DNA from 2 places in the Paenibacillus sp. SJS-P3 genome. Region 2 is predicted to be linked to the other one. Evidence: predicted binding sites of a transcription regulator. Region 2 holds the regulator's gene; the other holds the start of a gene.

Region 1 (3,385 bases), 580 kb from region 2:
TTCAGCAGCTCGCCGATCTCCGTTGTATAACGGGACAGCTGCCAGCTGATCTCCGAGCGCATGACCTCCCGCGTCATGCCGAAGTGCTCCTCGTAGCCCCGGCAATAATAGCGGTGGTACACGACCGAGTTCGACTGCTCCTCCGCGAGGATGCGGATGTTGCGCGCCTTGAGCTCCCGGCGCAGGGCGTACAGGTCGTGCATGATCCGGTCCAGCACCCGGTGGCCCGCCATCCCGTACAGGCGCCGCATCAGATTGGATGAGTTCTCGAGCTCGGACAGGCTCTTCTGGACCATCTTCTCCATATGGGGCAGCAAGATATAGTCCCGGATCATGACGCGCTCCTCCGCCGTCGTCACCTTGGCCTCCCGGGCCGTATGCTGCCCGTCGTACTGCTCCACATGCTCCGTCAGCAGCATCTTGGACTTCCAGCGCTCGTTGCCGTCCAGCTTGCTCATTTGTAATGCCCCCCAATTTGTTCGGCCCGCTCGCGGGCCACGCCGGATTCCAGCAGCGAGGAAGCCCGCATGATGGCATCGGACCCGAACCGCTGCTTGATCCGGTCGATCGTCTTCTCCTTGCTGTACGCCCGGGTACGGTCCTCGAACAGCGTCAGCTGCATGACGCTGTCATCCGTCAGCCCGGAGAGGGAGATGTTCATCCGGCCGACCGGCAGGCCGCTCCAATGCCGGACGAACAGCTCCCGCACCGCCGCGGCGACCTCATGCGTCAGCGAGGTCGGCTGGGGCAGCGTAAGCTGGCGGCTGAACCAGGACGAGCGCTCGCCGTCCGTCTCCATGGCGGCGACCGAGACGACCGAGCCCATGCAGCCATGCCGCCTCGTGCGCTGGCATACCTCCACGACGAGCTCCAGCAGCACGACCTCGATGTCCGGCAGATGGCGGTACAGCCGCCAGCGCAGCGCCTTGCCGTGGCTGACCGACTTGAGCTGATGGCGGATGCCGGTGACGACCGGGCTGGGATCGATCCCTCTCGCCGTCTGCCAATAATAGCCTGCCTGGATGTCGCTCTGCTTGCCCATCTCCAGCCGCATCCGCCGCTTGAACTCCGAGAAGTCCAGCCGCGCGATGTCCCCGATCGTATTCAGCCCCATCCGCGTGAAGTGCCGCGTCATCCGCGAGGCCACCATGAACATCTGGTGCACGGGCAGCGTCCACAGCGTCGACTCCAGCTTGCCGGGGTTCAGCTCGAAGACGCCCTCCGGGCTTTTCTTGGCGTAATTGTCCGTCGCCATCTTGGCGAGAATCTTGGTGGGACCGATGCCGACCCTCGACCAGATGCCCGTGGACAGCTGGATATGGTTCTGGATATTGCGCGCCATCTCGTCCGGCGAGCCGTAGTAGCCTGCCGAGCCGGTGACGTCGAGGAACTGCTCGTCGATGCTGTAAGGCTCCACGAGATCGGTGTACGTCTCGAATATCTTCGTGATGAACAAGGACACTTCGATGTACATGGCCATCCGGGGCCGGATGACGACCAGCTCCGGGCAATGGGCCAGCGCCTCGCCGACCCGCGAGGCCGTCGTCACGCCGCGGGCCTTGGCCATCGGACAGGCGGCCAGCACGATGCCGTTCATCCGGGACGGGTCGCCCACGGCAACCGGCTTGTCGTGATATTCGGGATGCGCCGCCTTCTCTACTGAAGCATAGAACGACTGGCAATCTGCCAGCATGATCACTCTCTCCACCGGGCACCTCCTGTTCTGCGGGAGCGGGCTCGCGGAGACTTTCCCTCTCCCTGTTGTCGAATGTATGTTCGTATATCACTCTAGACGTATTATATACCGAATGTATGTTCCCTATGCAAGGAGAAAAATCATCCAGCTGCCGAAGCCGCGCGGCGGCTGGGAGGACGACGTCCGGCGGCCTTGGGAGGCGGAGGCTCCCGGCCGTTCCAGCCTCGCGCTTCCGCTTGCCGGAATCGCGGCCTCTCCCTTGTTTGGAAGGCGGATCCGGATGGTATTTTATGTGAGAAGCCGGATGTCCGCTTGCCTGTCGAGGCCGGTCTCCGGCGCAACCAGAATGATCAAGGAGAGATGACGATGCTGCGGGAAGCGGTCTATCACCGGCCCAAGCTGAATTGGGCCTATGCGTATGACAGGGAAACAGTGCATCTGCGCCTGCGCACGAAGCGCGGCGACATCGACCGGGTGCAGGCGGTAGCCGGCGACAAGTACGGATGGGAGCAGACCGTAACGGATATCGAGCTGCGCATATTCGCCAGCGACGCCATGTTCGATTACTGGGAAGCGGCGGTCATCCCCGCGTTCCGCCGCCTCCGCTACGCGTTCAGGCTCTATTCCGGCGGTCAGACGCTCTATATGACCGAAGCAGGATTCGTCGAGGAGCTTCCCGACAATCCGCCGGCGCTGTTCGAGTTCCCCTATTTGAACCCCGCGGATGTGTTCGAGCCCCCCGCCTGGGTGAAGGACGCGGTGTTCTACCAGATCTTCCCCGAACGGTTCGCGAACGGCGACCCGTCCCTCAACCCGGAAGGAACGCTGCCCTGGGGAGGGGAGCCTACCGAGGAAAGCTTTTTCGGAGGAGACCTTCAGGGAGTGATGGACCGTCTGGACCATCTGACGGAGCTCGGCGTGAACGCGATTTATTTCACGCCGGTGTTCGAAGCCGAGACCAATCATAAATACGACACGCAGGATTACATGCGGGTCGACCGCCACTTCGGCACCAACGCCAAGCTGAAGGAGCTCGTGGACCTCTGCCATGAGCGAGGGATACGCGTGCTGCTGGACGCCGTCTTCAACCACTGCGGGCAATCGTTCGCGCCGTTCGCGGACGCGCTGGAGAACGGAGAACGCTCCCGTTATGCCGGGTGGTTCCACAGGCGTCCATGGCCGAGCGGCAGCGGCGGGCTCTCTCCTTACGAGACCTACGCTTTCGAGCCGCTCATGCCCAAGCTGAACACGGCCCATCCCGAGGTCAAGAAGTACCTGCTGGAGGTCGCGCGGTACTGGATCGAGGAGATCGGCATCGACGGCTGGCGCCTGGACGTGGCCAACGAGGTCGATCACCAGTTCTGGCGCGAATTCCGCCTGACCGTTAAGGAGGCCAGACCCGATGCGTACATTCTCGGCGAAATCTGGCATGATTCCATGATGTGGCTGCAGGGCGACCAGTTCGACGCCGTCATGAACTACCCGTTTTCCAGCGCCGTGCTGGAATTCTTCGCCCAGGAGGACATCGGGGCTGGCGAATTCGCCGATGCGATCGGCCGCCAGCTGGCCGCCTATCCGCGCCAGGCGACCGAGGCGGCGTTCAATCTGCTCGGCAGCCACGACACGCCGCGCCTGCTGACGATATGCGGCGGCAGCGTCTCCAGGATGAAGCTGGCCGCCCTTTTCCTG
Region 2 (3,385 bases):
GAAGAGCTTGTCAAGAAAGCCAAAAAACCCCGGCGATGTCCGCCGGAGCTGATACCTATCGAGATGGAATTAGACTCTACCAAGCAAGCTGAAGCTCTAAAAGAAGCTGTTCAAGATTGCTTGGGAATGATCAAGGTCTGTCCCGCCTGCAAATCGGAATCCTTCAGCCCGTTGCGCTCCTTGATCATAAATACGCTGCGCCTGATGTCGTTGGAAAGGCCGGAATTCCCGGCGATGGACCATAGAGTGTCGCCGCTCGTCACCGTAATTGTAAGCTCGCCTTCAGCTGCGGGGGGGATGAGAGATGAGCTCGCTCCGGAAAATCCCCAGAAGCTGGAGAAGATCAGAAGGAACAGGAGGATTGACGCGACATAAGGAAGCAGGCGGCGCAGACGGCTGTTCCCAGATGGCCTTGCAGAGCCAGCGGAGGAACGGGTGATGAAACTGGAATCGCCAGCGCCTGCTCCGGGACGGAAGCATTCCTTGAGATAAATATGTTCCTGCTTCTGCTCTTGCCTGCGGACCGTTGCCTTAGAGCCGCGCTCCGGCGTGCTATATCCAGATAAAGTCATCATGACCGTTCACTCCCCAAACGTTTGTTCTTATTCACAGAATAACACGAACATTTGTTTTGGTCAACGCTTATTTGGAACGTATGTTCGCAGAACGCGCATGCCCGATGCGAACGGCTGTTTCTCGAACTTATGTTTGTACGAACTCGGGTTCTGTGCTATACTTTGCCTACATATTTCTTTCTACTAATTTCTAGTTTTGGAGTGATTGCGATGTCTAAAGTGTCCAACCGCCAGCAGGCCATTCTTGACTTCATCAAGAACGAAGTCCGGGACAAAGGCTATCCACCTTCAGTACGTGAGATCGGCGAGGCGGTAGGCCTGGCATCCAGCTCCACGGTGCATGGCCATCTGGACCGCCTGGAGAAGAAGGGCCTGATCCGCCGCGACCCTACCAAGCCGCGCGCCATCGAGATCCTCGACGGCGACGATGCCGCCATGCTGCCCTTTCCCGTCTCGATCAGCCGCGTTCCCGTCGTCGGCAAGGTAACGGCCGGAGTGCCGATCATGGCGACCGAGAACATCGAGGAGTACTTCCCTTTGCCGGCTGATTATGTCGGCGACCACGAGGTGTTCATGCTGAGTGTCGTCGGGGAGAGCATGATCGAAGCGGGCATACATAATGGCGATTACGTCATCGTCCGCCAGCAGCCTTCCGCCAGCAACGGCGATATCGTCGTGGCCATGACGGAAGATGACGAAGCGACGGTCAAGACGTTCTACAAGGAACGCGACCATATCCGGCTTCAGCCTGAGAACTCCTCCATGGAGCCGATCCGGCTCAAGAATGTGACGATACTCGGCAAGGTAATCGGATTGTTCCGCAATCTTCACTGAGGCTTGTCCCTTTCCGGCGAATAGGAAGTCTCTTCCATTACCCCCATGCTTTCGGCTTTATTCAGCCATTCGCGCACTCTGACAGAGTGCGCGTTTGTTTTTCAAAGGTTCTTATTTTTCGCTGCTTTTCGCATGCTCATTGGAACTTTTCATGGAAAAATTCGTTCCGGTAGATATGCTTGGAGCCAGGGTATTGAAAACTCATGTAGAACCCGAAAGATTCAAGATGAATTCCGGTCAAGTGCCGGCTTCGCACATAAGGCCTGATCAATCGACGGAACCTTTCCTCCTGCCCGCTTCGAATCAGAACCGCCGCCTCCCTGGCGAAGATGCCGCTGCCGGCCAGCTGCCGGTAGAGCGGCAGCACGGCCCCCGAAAGCCTGCGGAGCATTGCTGCAGAGAAAGCGGATTGCGCCGTTCCGGGAGGAATGGTCGTCGCATTCGTGTACGTCTGAACAGGCGGCGGATATTTGAAGTCCACGAAGAAACCGATGCCGTTCGTACTGAACGAATTGACCGGCGCAAGCAGAACCTCCTCCCTGAACAGCTTCAACAGCGTGTCGAGATCCGCCGCTCGTACAGCAGCGCTCCATTCCTCAGCGAATGGACGGCTTCGAACGAACCGGGCGTATAGCGGCAGCATGCTGGAGGCTGTCCGCGCAAGCACGATTCCCGACACCCGAGCCCGCGGCTTTGATTGTCTTGCCACGCTCTTCCCCCCTGTGGACCGGATCAGGACCGCAATCCTCCGGCAAGATGCCTATGAGTATGAGCCTATGCCCTCTCAGATTGTCTGAGAACAAAGAAAAAACGGCTTGTCCGACAGGACAGCCGCTGTTAAAGGCCTATAGAGTGCGAGCAAAGCACGTATCGAAAGCGCAATGCTGCAGCGGCGGATACCGCAGATCACACCAATTGTTGGAGTCCCTTATCGTCTGCTCCGTTATGTTACAACGGTTTTGTCATGAATACGCTGTTCGGGTCCTCCGCATAGTCGGCGAACGGTCCGCATTCAATGAAGCCGAAGCTCTCATACAAATCCCTGGCCGGAACGAAAGCAGCCATGGTGCCCGTCTCCAGGCTTATCCGAACGTAGCCCCTTCGTTTCGCTTCCCCGATGATATGTTCAAGAAGCTTTCGCGCAACCCCTTTCCTCAGATGCCTTGAAGCCGTCCTCATGGATTTGAGCTCGCCATGACTGTTGTCAAGCTCCTTGAGAGCGCCGCAGCCGAGCAGCTCATCCCCGTCCCATACGCTCCAGAACGTAATTTCCGGCTTCTTCAAACCGCTGAGATCCAAGGCATGCATGCTTTCAGGCGGAGAATTGTCGGCCATCGCCTGGAGATGTTCCCCGATCAATGCCTGGATTTCAGGTCCGTTCAAGTCGTCCACGGTTATGCGCATCATTCGCTTTCTCCCCTAACCAATCCGTTTACCGTATTATATCGGCGTTCAGCCCAGAAAAATAGGGAGATGCGGAAAGAAAATGTTCCTCTTTTACGCCTTGCTTTTAGACCAGGCTGGCTGATCATCAGCGGCATGTATGCGTTCATTGCAATCTCGGCAGCTTCCGAACGCATCCGATCGGGTTTCCTTGTATCGTTGTTCCAATTCGCGCTCCGATCGCCGGCAACCGCATCACCCTCTGCCTTTCTAAAGGTTCCTGTCCAAGAGCATGCCTACTTGTTCTGCTATGCTTTGAGAAGAACCGGGTATTTCTTCTTTGAAATATGACTCCACAATTCCGACTACAGCCGCACCAAAAAACTGCAGAACCACCTCTTTGCTCAGACCGGCATTTCTCCCTGCCGCAGCATCCACTTCGCTTTCTAATTCCTCGATGACGAAATCAAGGAAGCGGCTCCGAAAAAAAGGGGCTCCTTTGCTCGACAACATGGCCGAGAAGAAGGAATAGTGCCGTTCAAAATAGTCGAACCAAAGTGAATTCCCTTCTGCAAAAGACAGATCGGATCCGA

The links. Region 2 encodes LexA, which represses DNA repair genes until DNA is damaged. Its sites were predicted from a motif close to CGAACATATGTTCG; they were not measured.
Region 1: the regulator LexA is predicted to act here: its motif matches at 1,766-1,779, upstream of AC06G8_RS13340 (DNA polymerase IV).

The regions. Positions count from the first base shown of each region.
Region 1 is NZ_CM160043.1:2,885,928-2,889,312, forward strand. It holds gene AC06G8_RS13335 (YhjD family protein) at 1-458, opposite strand, end outside; gene AC06G8_RS13340 (DNA polymerase IV) at 455-1,708, opposite strand; gene AC06G8_RS13345 (glycoside hydrolase family 13 protein) at 2,063-3,385, shown strand, end outside.
Region 2 is NZ_CM160043.1:2,304,380-2,307,764, reverse strand. It holds gene AC06G8_RS10615 (LysM peptidoglycan-binding domain-containing protein) at 111-575, opposite strand; gene lexA (transcriptional repressor LexA) at 786-1,409, shown strand; gene AC06G8_RS10605 (hypothetical protein) at 1,546-2,118, opposite strand; gene AC06G8_RS10600 (GNAT family N-acetyltransferase) at 2,358-2,813, opposite strand; gene AC06G8_RS10595 (TetR/AcrR family transcriptional regulator) at 3,063-3,385, opposite strand, start outside.